2 regions of the Nocardiopsis sp. NPDC006139 genome follow, and region 2 is predicted to be linked to the other one. Evidence: predicted binding sites of a transcription regulator. Region 2 holds the regulator's gene; the other holds the start of a gene.
The links. The regulator HrcA, encoded in region 2, represses chaperone genes, less so after heat shock. The targets are predictions, from matches to a motif close to TTGGCACTCTCNNNNNGAGAGTGCCAA.
Positions count from the first base shown of each region.

Region 1: ABZ249_RS17375 (FmdB family zinc ribbon protein) is a predicted target of HrcA. The motif match lies at 3,069-3,095, and genes of this name have one in related genera.

Region 1 covers NZ_JBEXTT010000012.1:14,473-22,306, reverse strand. Annotated here, with positions in the region: gene ABZ249_RS17390 (D-alanyl-D-alanine carboxypeptidase family protein) at 1-922, shown strand, start outside; gene mscL (large conductance mechanosensitive channel protein MscL) at 1,003-1,410, opposite strand; gene ABZ249_RS17380 (Flp pilus assembly protein CpaB) at 1,577-2,230, opposite strand; gene ABZ249_RS17375 (FmdB family zinc ribbon protein) at 2,710-3,051, opposite strand; gene ABZ249_RS17370 (5-formyltetrahydrofolate cyclo-ligase) at 3,224-3,832, opposite strand; gene galU (UTP--glucose-1-phosphate uridylyltransferase GalU) at 3,971-4,924, shown strand; gene glp (gephyrin-like molybdotransferase Glp) at 5,055-6,281, shown strand; gene moaC (cyclic pyranopterin monophosphate synthase MoaC) at 6,382-6,885, shown strand; gene ABZ249_RS17350 (MogA/MoaB family molybdenum cofactor biosynthesis protein) at 6,878-7,390, shown strand; gene ABZ249_RS17345 (GNAT family protein) at 7,598-7,834, shown strand, end outside.
Region 2 covers NZ_JBEXTT010000006.1:89,491-97,324, forward strand. Annotated here, with positions in the region: gene ABZ249_RS09710 (DUF4870 domain-containing protein) at 1-446, opposite strand, end outside; gene ABZ249_RS09715 (DUF4870 domain-containing protein) at 489-818, opposite strand; gene ABZ249_RS09720 (DUF3097 domain-containing protein) at 1,485-2,315, opposite strand; gene hrcA (heat-inducible transcriptional repressor HrcA) at 2,456-3,469, shown strand; gene dnaJ (molecular chaperone DnaJ) at 3,474-4,613, shown strand; gene ABZ249_RS09735 (16S rRNA (uracil(1498)-N(3))-methyltransferase) at 4,610-5,350, shown strand; gene ABZ249_RS09740 (hypothetical protein) at 5,454-6,176, opposite strand; gene ABZ249_RS09745 (SigE family RNA polymerase sigma factor) at 6,173-6,703, opposite strand; gene ABZ249_RS09750 (histidine triad nucleotide-binding protein) at 6,984-7,337, shown strand; gene ABZ249_RS09755 (PhoH family protein) at 7,545-7,834, shown strand, end outside.

The DNA.
Region 1 (7,834 bases), on a different contig from region 2:
GGAGCTGCGCGAGCAGGCCGAGGCCGCCGCTGAGGAACTGGAAGACGCCACCGCCGAGTACACGGAGCGGCAGGAGGCGCTGGAGGAGGCCCAGGGCGAACTCGTGGAGACCATCCACGAGCTGCAGCAGACCGAGCTGGAGCTGGGCGAGATGCGCGAGCCGCTGGCGCAGCTGGCCAGCACCCTGTACCAGCAGCCCAGCGCCGGGCCTCTGGGCGTCCTGGTCGCCGGGGACCTCGACGAGGACCTGCAGACCCAGTCGTACGCGGCCAAGCTCTCGGAGAACAACGAGGTGCTCATCCAGGACGCCACCGACCTGCGCGACGAGCAGGTGGAGCTGGCCGGGCAGGCCCAGGAGCTGCAGACCACCACCCAGCTGGAGCAGGCGGCGCTGGGGGCCGAGGTGGAGCGGCTGCGCACGCGGTCGGAGGAGAGTACGCAGGCGCTCACCGACGAACTGGAGGCGCGCGGCATCGACCCCGACTCCTACATGGCCGCCGCCAACTGCGACCCGAGCAAGGCCGAGCTGGCCAGCGGCTACCCCAACGGCCTGCTGCCGTCGGAGGCCCTGTGCGAGCTCTACGACGGCAAGTTCCTGCGCGCCGACGCCGCCGTGGACTTCCTCGAACTCAACGTGAAGTACATCGAGCGCTTCGGCGAGAACATGTGCATCAACAGCGCCTACCGCGACCTGCCCAACCAGCACCGCGTCTACGCCGAGCAGCCCCCCGGCTTCGCCGCGGTCCCGGGCACCAGCAACCACGGGCTGGGGCAGGCCATCGACCTGGGGTGCGGCATCCAGAACTTCCGCTCGGAGAGATGGAACTGGATGGAGACCAACGGCGCCGACCACGGCTGGATCCATCCGGCCTGGGCCAAGTCGAGTCCGTTCGAGCCCTGGCACTGGGAGTACACCCGCTGAGTCGCGCTCCGCGTACCCGCCCCGGGCGGGGACGCGGGGACGGACCGGGGGCGGCCCGACCTGGCCGCCCCCGCGGCGTGTCAGACGGCGGTCTCCGGGACGACCTGGCTGGTGCAGGCCGGGCAGCGCTCGGCCTTCTTGTTGATCTCGGTGAAGCAGTGGGGGCACTCGCGGGTGGTGGCCTCCTCCGCCTTGACGTAGCGCTCCATCAGCTTGGCTACCGGCAGCACCACGAAGAAGTAGACGATCGACGCGGTGAGCAGGAACGAGATCGCCGCGTCGATGAACGCGCCGTACAGGAAGCGGCTGCCGTTGATCTCGAAGTAGAGGTCGCTGAAGGTGGGGATCCCGCCGAAGATGCCGATCAGCGGGGTGATGAACCCTTCCGTGAACGCGGTGACCAGGTTGGCGAAGACCGTGCCGATCACGACCGCCACCGCGAGCTGCACCAGGTTCCCCTGGAGCAGGAACTTCTTGAATCCATCCATGGCAAAAGCCCTACGTGTCTCGTTTGCTGTGCGGAACGCGCCCCCGCCGGGGGTCCGTGGCCGCACGCGCCGGGGGCACGGGACGAGGCGGGCGGGGCGCCCGGCCAGCTTTCACCACAAAAGGTCAGTGGTCAACTGCGGATGGTGATGGACGCAAGGTCAGCGGTCAGCCGCGGATGGTGATGGACAGCCGGGAGTCGACGGCGTGCCCGGCCAGTTCCCTGGCCTCCTGCGGGCTGGCCGCGATGAGGATCAGTGCACCGCCCTCGCCGCCGTGGTCGCTCTCGGACGGCACGGCCAGCACCGGGCGGCCCTCGACCACTTCCGCGGCCGGTCCGGCGCGGGCGGGGGCGAACTCGTCGCGGCCCCGCGCCGCCAGCACGTCCACCCGGTCGCCGGGGGAGAGCAGCGCCACCGCCCCGGGGTCGGCGACCCGCACGGGCACGGCGACCAGGCCGTCGCCGTAGGGCAGGGCGGGTGGGTCGGCCAGCCGGGCGTCGGTGACGACCTCCCCGCGGCGGACGGGGGCGTTGAGAGAGCGGCCCGCGGTCGCGGTGCCCGGCTCCAGGGCGCCCCGCGGGGCGAGGGCCGTGGGCAGGGAGGTGGGCGCGAGGTCGCCGGCGGCCAGCGGCCCGGAGGCGTCCAGGTCCCGGGCGGCGACCAGGACCTCGACGGTGGCGGGCGGCGGCGGGCGTACCGCCAGGACGGCGGCGGTCAGCGCTGCGGCGGTCAGCAGGGCGGCGAGGGTCCGCCGGTGCCGGTCCACGAAGCGGGTGAGCGCGCCGCGGTGCCGGTAGGGAGGACGAGGGGGCTCGGTCATGCCCCCAAAATAAGTCCGCCGGACCCGCCCGGACGGGTTGTCCACAGGCCCTTTTCCGCCTCGTCCGGGCCCCCGTCACTTCTCTGTCCTGTGCGTCTCAGAGGCGGTCGGAGAAGGCCGGACCGGTCCCGGCAGGGCCCCCGAGCGATCTCGGCCGGCACGGGGCCGGAGCGGCCTCCGGAACGGCCCGCGGCGGTCCCGGTGGGGGCCCGGCGATTCCGGCCGGTGCGGGGCCGCAGGGGCCTTCGGAACAGTCGACCGGAGTGGAGCCTGAGGGGTTGCCGGCCATCGGCCGGTGTGAACCGCGGCGTCTCCGGCCGGTGCGGCTCTGGGGCCCGGCCGAAGGTGGTTCAGGGACGGTCGGGGGAGGCCGGAGCGGTCACGGCCGAAGGCGGTTCAGAGGTGATCGGGGGCCGGACGCACCGCGCGCCGCCGAGTCACTCGGCGGCGCGGAGGAGTTCGGTCAACGGCCGGCGGCCTCAGCCGCCGGTCGCGGCGGTGGTCGCGGTGGCGGTGCTGCCGCTCGTGCTCTCGCTCTTGGCGGAGGAGGACGACGAGGAGGACTCCGAACCCGTGGACTCGGCCTTGCCGGAGGCGGGGGCGGTGGTGGCGCTGGAGCCGGTCAGGGAAGAGCTGTTGGAGGTCTTGCCGCTGTCGGTGCGGTAGAAGCCGGAGCCCTTGAAGACGATGCCCACGGCCGAGTAGACCTTGCGCAGTCGGCCCTCGCACTCGGGGCAGACGGTCAGGGCGTCGTCACTGAAGCTCTGCACGACCTCCATCTGGGCGCCGCACTCGGTGCACGCGTACTGGTACGTAGGCACTGTTCGGGTCCTCCTTGCTGGCACTCTCGCCCGTTGACTGCTAAATAGTACGCGCTCGACGACCGGGGACGTGACAGTGGGGACACCGGTCGCGGGCGTCGTCGCCGACCGGAGCGCGATCCTCCCTGTCAACGCCCTCCGGCGCCCGCTTAATCCCGCCGCCCGGCGGGGGCTACCGGCGGTCCGGCCACACGCCGGACCCGAACACGTGCAGGCCGCCGGGGGTCACCACCGCGTCCACCCGGAGGTCGTGCTCCTCGCGGGGCACCGCGTCCACGAACTCGCCCTCGTACACCACGGCGATCGCCGGGCAGTTCGGCCCGCGCAGCGACAGCGCCCGGTCGTAGCACCCGGCGCCCCGGCCCAGCCGCCCGCCGGAGCGGTCCACGGCCAGCGCCGGGCACACCACGGCGTCCGCGGTGGCCAGGGCCCCGGTCCCGTAGCGGCGCCCGGTGGGCTCCAGCAGCCCGTGCCCGGCGGGCTCCAGGCTCTGGGGGCCGTCGTAGGCCGCCCAGTCCAGGTTCCCGTCGGGCAGGAAGACCGGCAGCAGCACGTACGTGCCCCGCTTCCACAGCGCCGTGACGAGCCTGCGGGTGTCCGGCTCGGTGCCCACCGAGTAGTAGCAGGCCACGGTCCCGCTCATGGCCAGCCACGGCAGCGCGGTGAGGGTGTCGCGCACGGCCGAGCCGGCGCGTTCGCGCTCCCCGGGGTCCATCGCCCGGCGCGCCGCCAGGACCTCCCGCCGCATGCGCCGCTTCTCCGACCGTGTCGTCTCGTCCATGCGGCCAGTCTGTCAGCGCGCCGCCGGTGAACGGCGGGTGGCTTTCGCCCTACCCGGACCCGAAACAACCGGAACTTCTCGACACCCGGAACACCGGGGTGCATCGTGGGCGGCCGGAGACTGCCCTAGAGTGCCGACATGAATCCCAGCGACCTGCCAAACCCCGATCCCGCCCCCGTGACCAAGGCGGTCGTACCCGCGGCCGGTCTGGGGACCCGCTTCCTCCCGGCCACCAAGGCCACCCCCAAGGAGATGCTCCCGATCGTGGACAAGCCCGCGATCCAGTACGTCCTGGAGGAGGCGGTCGCCGCCGACCTGAACGACGTCCTCATGATCACGGGCCGCAACAAGCGCTCCATCGAGGACCACTTCGACCGGGCCTACGAGCTGGAGGAGGCGCTGGAGTCCAAGGGCGACGCCGAGCGGCTGCGCTCGGTCCGCGAGCCCAGCAACCTGGCGCAGGTCCACTACGTCCGCCAGGGGGAGCCGCGCGGCCTGGGGCACGCGGTGCTGTGCGCGGAGGCGCACGTGGGCGACAACCCGTTCGCGGTCCTGCTCGGCGACGACCTCATCGAGTCCGCCGAGCTGCTGCGCCGCATGATCGAGGTCCGCGCCAAGCACGGCGGCAGCGTGGTCGCGCTCATGGAGGTCGAGCCCGAGCAGGTCTCCCTCTACGGCTGCGCGGGCATCGAGGCCACCGACGAGGACGACGTCGTCGTGGTGACCGACCTGGTGGAGAAGCCCGCCCCTGAGCAGGCGCCCAGCCGCTGGGCGATCATCGGCCGCTACATCTGCGACCCGGCGGTCTTCCCGGTGCTGCACGAGACCCCGCCCGGCCGGGGCGGCGAGATCCAGCTCACCGACGCCCTGCGCGAGCTGGCCCGCCGCAAGCCCGAGGACGGCGGGGTGGTCCACGGCGTCCTGTTCCGCGGCCACCGCTACGACACCGGCAACAAGGCCGACTACATCCGCACCGTCGTGGACTTCGCCTGCCGCCGCCCGGACCTGGCCGACGAGCTGCTGCCGTGGCTGCGCGAGTTCGTCGACCGGCACGCCCCGGCGGACGGGCGGGGGAGCGGCTCCGGGGAGTGATCCCCCGGCGGTGCGGCGGGCGTGACGCACGGACCGGGGGCGGGTGACCGCCGGCCGGCCCGTGCCCGGCCACAATGGGCGTGGGCGCCCCCGGGCGCCCGCACCCTGGCCGCGAATCGGAGGAGCCCCCGTGAAGAGCGTCGAACAGCACATCGCCGACATCCTGGCCGTGGTGGACGACCCCCGGCCGGTCGAGGTCGACCTCTTCCAGGCGCACGGCACCGTCCTGGCCGGGACGGTCGCCTCCCCGGTCTCCCTGCCCGGCTTCGACAACTCCTCCATGGACGGCTACGCCGTGCAGGCCGCCGACCTGGCGGACGCCTCGCCCCAGGCCCCGGTCCTGCTCCCGGTGGTCGCCGACATCCCCGCGGGCGACCCGTCCCCGGCGGCCATCCGCCCCGGCATGTGCGCCCGCATCATGACCGGCGCGCCCCTGCCGGTCGGCGCCGACGCGGTCGTCCCGGTGGAGTGGACCGACGGCGGCACCGCCCGGGCCGCCTTCTCCCGGCCGGTCCGGGAGGGCAACGCGATCCGCCGGGCGGGCGGCGACATCGAGGCCGGAACGGTGGTCCTGGAGCCCGGCGCGCGCATCGGCGCCGGGGAGATGGGCGTGCTGGCCGCCGTGGGCCGACGCACCGTCCCGGTCTTCCCCCGCCCGCGCGTGGTGGTGCTCTCCACCGGCGAGGAGCTGGTGGAGCCCGGCCGCCCGCTGGGCCCCGGCCAGATCTGGGAGTCCAACAGCTTCATGGTGGCGGCCGCCGCCCGTGACGCGGGCTGCGAGGTGCACCGCCACGGGTTCGTCGGCGACGACCCGGCCAAGGTCCTGGACACCCTGGAGGGCCTCCTGGTCCGCGCCGACCTGCTCATCACCACCGGTGGGGTGAGCATGGGCGCCTACGACGTGGTCAAGGAGGTGCTCAGCGCCCAGGGCACCGTCGAGTTCGCCCAGGTGGCGATGCAGCCGGGCAAGCCCCAGGGGTTCGGCGTCATCGGCCCGGACCGCACCCCGATCATCACCCTGCCGGGCAACCCGGTGAGCGCGTTCGTCTCCTTCCAAGTGCTGGTCCTGCCGGTGCTGCGCCGCCTGCGCGGCCTGCCGCCGGCCCCGCTGGAGGGCGTCCGCGCCCGGCTGGCCGCGCCGGTCGCCTCGCCGCCCGGGCGCCGCTCCTACCTGCGCGGCGTGCTGGAGCCCGCCGCCCCGGGGCGGGAGGCCGCGGTGGTGCCGCTGACCCGGCAGGAGTCGCACCAGCTGACGGCGCTCACCACCACCAACGCGCTGATCGTCGTGCCCGAGGACGTCACGGAGCTGCCGTCGGGGGCGGCGGTGGAGGCCCTGGTCCTGCCCGAACCGGTCTGACCCCGCCGGGGTCCGGGGGACGCCCGGTGCCCGTGTGCCGTACCTTCATGGAGGGCCCGACGGGCCCGGAGGGCCACGGACACGGAAGGACCGACGGACCATGAGCGACACCCCACGGTCGGACGGGAGTCCCGGCGGACTCACCCACCTGGACGCGTCGGGGGCGGCGCGCATGGTCGACGTCTCCGCCAAGGACGTGAGCGCCCGCACCGCCACCGCCACCGGCCGCGTACTGCTCAGCGCCGAGGCCGTCGCCGCGCTGCGCGGCGGCGGGGTGCCCAAGGGCGACGCCCTTGCGGTGGCGCGGATCGCCGGGATCCAGGGCGCCAAGCGCACCCCCGACCTGGTCCCGCTGTGCCACCCCATCGCCGTGCACGGCGTGGACGTGGAGCTGACCGTCGTCGACGAGGGCGTGGACATCCGGGCGACGGTGCGCACCGCGGACCGCACCGGGGTGGAGATGGAGGCGCTGACCAGCGTCATGACCGCGGCCCTGGGCCTGGTGGACATGGTCAAGGCCGTCGATCCCGAGGCCGAGGTCACCCGGGTCCGGGTGGAGGAGAAGACCGGCGGCAAGAAGGGCCACTGGAGGCGCGGTGAGTGACGCCCCCGCGCGGCGCGTGGCCGTGGTGACGGCGTCCAACCGGGCGGCGGCGGGGGTGTACCCCGACCGTTCCGGCCCGGTGATCGCCGACCGTCTGCGGGCCCTGGGCTTCGAGCCGCTGGGCCCCTGGGTGGTGCCGGACGGCCCGCCGGTCGCCGAGGCCCTGGAGCGCGCGGTGGCCGAGGGGGCCGACGCGGTGCTGACCACCGGCGGCACCGGGGTGACGCCGCAGGACCTCACCCCCGAGGCGACCCGTTCCCTGCTCGCGTACGAGGTGCCCGGGATCGCCGAGGCGATCCGGTCCGCGGGGCGGGAGAAGGGCGTGCCCACCGCGATCCTCTCGCGCGGCCTGGCCGGGGTGATCGTGCGCGGCGACCGGCGGGTCCTGGTGGTGAACCTGCCCGGGTCGCGGGGCGGGGCGAGCGACGGAATGGACGTCCTGGAGCCGGTCCTGGGCCACGCCCTCGACCAGCTGAGTGGCACGGATCACCCGCGTTCCGAATGAACCGGACAATGACGGGAATCACATCTCGGGCATTCCGTTCAGAGAGAATTCCTTGACCTCGGCACTCCTTTCCGGTGCGGAACCAGTGCCATTAGGGACCATCCGTTTCCGGGGCCAGGGTGACTCCCGACACGCCGTGTCCGAGGAGTGGAATACTGGAGTACCCCGCCGGAGCCGGAACCGGCGGGTGCCGGCGAAGGGACGGTCGTGAATCGCAGACAAGGGTGGCCCGTCACCCTGCGGGAGGGTCCGGTCGAACTCCGGCCGCTCCGGCTCCGCGACGCCACCGCACTGCGTGACACCCGCGCCCGCAACGCCGAATGGCTGCGGCCCTGGGAGCCGACCTACCCGGAGATGCCGCTGCGCGGCACCGGGCTGTCCCCCTACGTCGCCATGATCCAGGCCATCCGGCGGGAGGCCCGCCAGGGCCTGTCCATGCCCTGG
Region 2 (7,834 bases):
AGGCCGCCGCCCAGGTGGGCGAACAGGCCGAACTGCCGCTCGTCCTGGCTGGGCGGGGCGCCCGTGGCCGAGCCCGGCTGGGCGCCGTAGCCGCCGTACGGGTAGCCGGCCGCCTGGTAGCCGCCGGTCTGGTCCTGGTACCCGCCCGGGGGCGGGTAGCCCCCGGGGGCTCCGGGCGGCGGCGGGTAGCCGCCGGGCTGCTGGGCGCCGGGGGGCGGGTAGCCGCCGGACGGGTCGTGGTGGCCGGGTGCCGCGTGGCCGCCGGAGGGGTTCTGCTGACCGGGCGCGGGGTAGCCGCCGGACTGGTCCTGGTAGCCGGGCGCCGGGTAGCCGCCGGAGGGGTTCTGCTGACCGGGCGCGGGGTAGCCGCCGGACTGGTCCTGGCCGCCCTGCTGCGGGTGCTGGCCGTAGGGGTCTTCCGGCGGTGGCGTGTTGGGGTAGGACATCTCGGGTTCCTTAGGGACGGGTGCGTTCGCGGGTGCGGTCGGTCACTTGAGCAGACGGATGCTGAACGGGTAGCGGTACCACGCCCCCTTGTTGGCTCCGTTGGCTCCTAGGACGCCGAACACGATCGAAACGATCCAGATCAGGGCGATCAGCAGGGAACCGATCCACGACAGGTTCGGGAAGAAGATACCCAGACCGATGAAGACCACCCCGGCGAAGATGTACGGGATGAGCAGCGTGATCTGGAAGTTCGCCGCCTCGGAGGCGTGGTGGCGCACGTACGGCGAGGTGTTCCGCCTGGCGAAGTAGATCGCCAGCGGGGGGATCCAGCCCAGGCAGGCGATGATGAAGCCGGACAGGTGGGCGAGCATCGCCATCAGGACGTCGTTGTCGCCGCTCTGGGCCGGGGCGCCGGAGGCACCGGCCCCGGGTTGCGGCTGCCCGTACTGCGGCTGCCCCTGCGGTACACCGTACTGCGGCTGTCCCTGGGGCTGCGGCTGCTGCGGGGCCCCGCCGTACGGGCCCTGGTCCCCGTAGGGCGGCTGGGCCTGGGGCTGCGGCGGGCCGTAGTGCGGGGCGCCGGGCGCCGGGGCGAAGCCGGGCTGGCCCTGTCCGTACTGCGGCTGCTGTGCCTGCGGGGGCTGCGCCTGGGGCTGTTCGTACTGCGGCTGCGGCTGTCCGCCGTACTGCCCGTGGCCGGGCTGTCCGCCCGAGGGCTGCCCGTACTGCCCGTACCCCGGCTGCGCGCCCGAGGGGCCGTGGGCGGGGTACCCGCCGGACGGCTGCTGTGCGCCGTACTGCTCGTGCCCCCGCTGCTCACCGTACTCCGGGGAGTAGGGGGACGGCGCCTGCGGCTGCTCGCCGGAGGGCGGGCCCTGGTTCGGGTCCTCCGGGGACGGGGGATTCGTCGGGGTCTCGCTCATGCTCTTCCTCGGCTCCGCTGGTGAGGGGCGCTATCTCGTGTCTACCGGGCCGTACCGACGACCGGAGGCAGAAACCGGCCTCGTGTCCGGTCTGAATCCTAGGCGCAAGGGGGGTCACGGTCCGTGCGGGCCGGTGACGAAATCGATGAGTTCCTCCACCCGACCCGACAGGGCCGGTTCCAGGTCAGCATAGGTTCGCACCGAACCCAGGATCCGGCGCCACGCCTCACCCGTGCTCATCCGCCAGCCCAGCGCCTCCAGGACCCCCTCCTTCCAGGGGACCCCCCTGGGCACCTCGGGCCAGGCGCGGATGCCCAGCGCGGCCGGCCGCACGGCCTGCCACACGTCGACGTAGGGGTGGCCCGCCACCAGGACGTCCCCGCCCCGCACCCGCTCGGCGATCCGCGACTCCTTCGACCCCGGCACCAGGTGGTCCACCAGGACCCCCAGGCGCCGCCCCGGGCCGGGGGTGAACTCCGCCACGATCGCGGGCAGGTCGTCGACCCCCTCCAGGAACTCGACGGCCACCCCCTCCACGCGCAGGTCGTGCCCCCACACCTTCTCGACCAGCTCCGCGTCGTGGGCGCCCTCGACGTAGATCCGGCCCTCCCGGGCCGTGCGCGCCCTCAGGCCCTGGACGGCGACCGAACCGGAGGCGCTGCGCAGCGGCCCCCGCGGAGCAGCGGACGGCCGCACCAGGGTCACCGGCTCGCCGTCCACCAGGAAGGCGGCCGGTTCCAGTGCGAACACCCGGCGCCGCCCGTGCCGGTCCTCCAGGGTCACGGTCGCCTTGTCCCAGCCGACCACCGCGCCGCAGAACGCCTCCCCGGCGTCCTCCACCACGAGGTCGCGGTCGAGCGGGACCTCGCGGACCCTCCGCTCAGGGCGGTTGCGCGCCGAGGCCAGCACATCGCGGCCGTACCGGCCGGTTCCCTTGGTAGCCACGGTGGTGCAGTCTACAGACGGCGCCCCCCGCCGGCGGGGAAGGCGCCGCGCCGGCGCCGCCCCCGCCCGCGGAGCGGCCGGGGTTTGCGTCCGGGCATAGAATTAGCACTGAGGACCATCGAGTGCCAGGAGGTGGCGAGTTGCTGGATGAGCGCAAGCTCGCGGTCCTGCGTGCCGTCGTCGAGGACTTCGTCAGCACCAACGAACCGGTGGGGTCCAAGGCCCTCGCCGACCGCCATCGGCTCGGGGTCTCCCCGGCCACCATCCGCAACGACATGGTCGCGCTGGAGGAGGACGGGTACATCACCCAGCCCCACACCAGTGCCGGGCGCGTGCCCACGGACAAGGGGTACCGGCTCTTCGTCGACCGCCTGTCCTCGGTCAAGCCCCTCTCGGCCGCGGAGCGCCGCGCCATCGAGTCGTTCCTCAACGGCGCCGTCGACCTCGACGAGATCGTCGCCCGCACGGTCCGGCTGCTCGCGCAGCTCACCCGCCAGGTGGCGATCGTCCAGTACCCGTCGCTGACCCGCTCCTCCGTCCAGCACGTCGAGCTGGTGCCCCTCGCGGGCCAGCGGCTCATGCTGGTGGTCATCACCGACACCGGCCGGGTCGAGCAGCGCGTCATCGACGGCCTGGGGGAGGTCGACGCCGACGCGGTCGCCGACCTGCGCGGCATGCTCATCCGGGCCACCGCCGGCCTGCACCTCGCGGAGGTCCCCGGCGCGGTCGAGGACCTGCCACAGCAGGTACCCGAGGAGAACCGCGCCATGGCGGCGTCCGTCCTGTCCGTACTGCTGGAGAGCCTGGTCGAACGCCACGAGGAGAAGCTGGTCCTCGCGGGCACGGCCAACCTCGCGGCCGTCGATTTCGCCGCCAGCCTGAGGGACGTCCTGGAGGCGTTGGAAGAGAACATGGTCCTCATCCGTTTGCTGGGTGAGGCGAAGGACCCGTCGATGCTCACGGTGCGCATCGGCGCGGAGAACTTCCACGAGGGGCTGCGGTCCACCTCGGTCGTGTCGGCCGACTACGGTGTGGGAAACCAGTCGCTCGCCAAGATCGGTGTCGTGGGACCCACCCGGATGGACTACCCCGGGACGATGGGGGCGGTACGCGCCGTTGCTCGGTATGTCGGACAGATTTTGGCAGGACAGTAACTCAGTGGCCAGAGACTATTACCAGGTCCTCGGTGTGCGTCGCGACGCTTCCAAGGACGAGATCAAGAAGGCGTACCGCAGGCTCGCGCGCGAGCTGCACCCGGACATCAACCCGGACCCCGCCACCCAGGAGCGCTTCAAGGAGGTGACCCAGGCCTACGAGGTCCTCTCCGACGAGAACAAGCGCCGGATGTTCGACATGGGCCAGGACCCCTTCGCCCCGGGCGGGGGCGGCGCGGGCGGCTTCGGCGGCGCCGCCGGGTTCCCGTTCGACGACATCATGAACGCCTTCTTCGGCGGCGGCCAGGCGGGCGGACGCGGCCCCCGCGAGCGCGTCCGGCGCGGGCGCAGCATCAAGATCCGCGTCGAGCTGGACCTGGCCGAGACCGCGTTCGGCGTCACCAAGGAGATCACCTTCCCCACCGCCATCCTGTGCGCCACCTGCCAGGGCGAGGGGACGGCCGCCGGCACCCACCGCACCACCTGTGACATGTGCCACGGCCAGGGCGAGGTCTCCCAGGTCACCCGCTCCTTCCTCGGGCAGGTCATGACCTCCCGCCCCTGCCCCCAGTGCGGCGGCCAGGGCTCGGTCATCCCCGACCCCTGCCCCGACTGCGCGGGCGAGGGCCGGGTGCGCGAGAAGGTCACCCGCACCGTCAAGATCCCCGCGGGCGTCGACGACGGCACCCGCATCCAGCTCGCCGGCGAGGGAGAGGTCGGCCCCAACGGCGGCCCGCGCGGCGACATCATCCTGGAGATCGTCCAGCGGCCGCACCCCACCTTCGAGCGGCGCGGCGACGACCTGCACTGCACGGTCACCGTCCCCATGACGGCGGCCGCGCTGGGCGCCTCCTTCGCCTTCGAGACCCTCGACGGCACCGAGAACATCGACCTGCGCCCGGGCACCAACTCCGGCCACGTCATCACCCTGCCCAACAAGGGCGTCACCCACCTCGACGGCGGCGGCCGGGGCGACCTGCGCATCCGCGTCGACGTGGAGACCCCGGGCAAGCTCGACGAGGAGCAGGAGGGGCTGCTGCGCAAGCTCGCCGAGCTGCGCGGCGAGGACCGCGCCCCGGGCCGGTTCAGCCCCGGCCACGGCGGCCTGTTCGCCAAGCTCCGCGACGCCTTCGGCGCCAAGTGACGCCGCCGGTCTTCCTCGCCGACACGGCCGAGCTGGCGGCCGACACCGTCACCCTCACCGGCCCGGAAGGGCACCACGCCGCCGCGGTGCGGCGCCTGCGGGCCGGTGAGGCCGTCGACCTGTCCGACGGGCTGGGACTGCGGCTGCGCTGCACGGTCGTCGACACCGGCAGGGACCACATCGTCTGCCGGGTCCTGGAGCGGATCCGGGAACCCGCTCCGCGCCCGCGGCTGACCGTGGTGCAGGCCCTGGCCAAGGGCGACCGCGGCGAGACCGCCGTGGAGACGATGACCGAGGCCGGGGTCGACGCGATCGTCCCCTGGTCGGCCGAGCGCAGCATCACCCGCTGGAAGGGCGACCGGGCCGCCAAGTCACTGGCCAAGTGGCGGGCCACCGCCCGCGAGGCCGCCAAACAGGCCCGCCGGGCCCGGCTGCCCGAGGTGGCCGAGCCCGCCGACCGGACCGCCGTCGCCGAGCTGCTGGCCGCCGCCGACCTGGGCGTGGTCCTGCACGAGGACGCCGGCCTGCGGCTGTCGCAGGTGCCGGTCCCCGCCGACGGCGACGGGGCGGGCGTGGTCCTGGTGGTGGGCCCCGAGGGCGGCTTCTCCGACGCCGAACTGGACGCCTTCGACGCCGCGGGCGCCGTGCGCGCCCTGCTGGGCCCCACCGTCCTGCGCACCTCCACGGCGGGGGTGGCCGCGCTCTCCGTGCTCCAGGCCCGCACCGGGCGCTGGTAGCCCGCGGGACCCGGCCGCCGCCGAGCCGGCCGCACACAGAAGAACAGAAGAAGGGGGCCTCCCGGGATCAGACCCGGGAGGCCCCCTTCTCCACGTCCACGCGCTACTCCGTGGCGGAGGCACCCGACGAGGACTGCTGCTCGGTCCCCTCGGTGCCGGTGGAGCCGCCGCCGGTACCGCCGGTGCCGCCACCGGTGTCGCCGCCGGAACCACCGCCGGTGCCGCCGGGCTCCTCACCGCCGGTGCCGCCACCCGGCTCACCGGTGCCGCTGCCGGGGGAGGGCTCCTCGGAGGGGGCGCACTCCTCGTCCTTCTGCCCGTCCGCGTCCTCCTCCTTGTCGTCGGCCGACGCGGTCGGGGGGACCGACGGGCAGGTCGAGGTCGCGGTGGGGCCGTCGCCGTCCTCCCCGCCCTCGGCGGGCGCGCTCGGCTCGGTCGAGGGCTCGGGGGAGGGCTCCGGCGCGGAGGTCTGCGGCTCCGGCGCGGGGGCCTCCTCCTCCAGGGTGGGCGCGGCCACCCCGCCGCCGTCCTGCTCCGGCGGGGTGCCGAACCTGTCGGCGCCCGCGGGCACCATCTCCAGCACCTGCTCGCGCACCTGGGGCGTGGACATGGCCACCGAGGCTGCGATGAGCACGGCACCGGCCACGGCCAGCGCCGGGCGCAGCCACGGGAGCCCGAACCAGGCGCCGCCGCGGCGGGCGGCGGTCCGCTCGCGGATGAGGTTCAGGGCCTCGGGCGAGTGCGCGACGGTGTCGGCCTCCGCCTTCAGCGCCTGCCGCAGTAGGGCCTCGAAGTCGTCGTTCGCGGGATCTGTAGGGCTGCTCATGTCGTCTGCTCCAGAACAGAGCGGAGCGCGGAGATGCCACGGGATGTGTGGCTCTTCACCGCACCCCGGCTGATCCCCATGGCGTCCGCGATCTGAGCCTCGGACAGGTCGCCGTAGTACCGGAGCACGATGGCCTCTCGCTGACGGGTGGGAAGTTTGCGCAGGGCACGGATCACGGCCTCGCGCTCCAGCAGGTTCAGTGCGCCGTGTTCGGCGCTGGGGGCGTCGGGCAGGGCCTTGGGAGCGTGCTTCTCCACGACCGCACGGTGACGCAGCACGGACCGGGCCTTGTTCACCACCGCCTGGCGGAGATAGGACAGGGCCTTGTTGGGGTCGCGCAGGCGCCGCCACGCGCCGTGCATGGCCACGAACGAGTCCTGCACGACCTCTTCGGCCGTCGCGTGGTCCCGGACCAGCAGGGCGGCGAGACGGACGAGCGGACGGTAGTGCTCCCGGTAGAGCTCCGTCACGGCATGGTCCGCGTCCCACTCCACGGCCAGGGGCGCCGTGGTGGCTCCGGCCACCATGGTTTCTGTCGTCACATCAGTTCGACGCACACCCTTGTCGCGGGGTTTACGAAAGGGCATACCTCTTCTTTTCCAGGTAGGAGCGCGATTCAACCCGAACACGCCCGAGCGTGGCCGAGATGGACGGTGCTCGAGCCGCCGACGCGCACGGGAGGGAAGCCTATCGCGCTTCCGGCGGACCGCGGTGGGAACCGTCCCTTTCCGGGTGGAACGGACGCGTGCGGCCCCCGGGCCCGGCCTGCGGCATCATGGTGCCGACCCGATGCGACGGAGGTTGCCGATGACCACACAGGCCGACTGCCTGTTCTGCAAGATCGTGCGGGGGGAGGTGCCCGCCGAGATCGTCCGGGAGGGGGAGCGGACCATCGCGTTCCGCGACATCAACCCCCAGGCGCCCACCCACGTCCTGGTCATTCCGCGCGAGCACTACGCCGACGCCGGGGCCGCGGCCGAGGCCGACACCGGGCTGCTGGACGCGATCGTGAGGGAGGCCCGCGCGGTCGCCGAGGACGAGGGCGTCGCCGAGAGCGGCTACCGGCTGGTGTTCAACACCGGCAGCGGCGCGGGGCAGACCGTCTTCCACCTCCACGGGCACCTCCTGGGCGGGCGCGGCCTCAACTGGCCCCCGGGGTGACCCGCGAATAACCGATCGAGCGGGTGCGGGGTGCCTTGCTAGACTCGTGGCCGTGGGCCTGAGGAGGCTGAGGGGGTTCGCCGACCCCCGGCCCGGGGCCCCGCCGGCGCCGCAGCGCAAGCGGCCCGGACCGTCACATGAGGCGCCCCACCCGCCGTCGGGACGCCCGACCCCGAAGGGCAGGGACAGCGGCCGCAAGGCCACACCATGGCCGAGACAACGCACACGCATCCGCGACGGGACGCCCAGGTCAAGGTCGTGGTGCCCGACGAGCACACGATGATCAACCTGCTCGGCTCGGGGGACGAGCTCCTCAGAGCCTTGGAGCGGGCCTTCGAGAGCGACATCCACGTCCGCGGCAACGAGTTCACCATCAGCGGCTCCCCGGAGGAGACCGCCGTCGTCGTCCGCCTGATCGAAGAGCTCATCGAGCTGGCCAAGAGCGGCACCCACGTCACCCCGGACACCATCGAGCGCATGGTCCACATGCTGCGCTC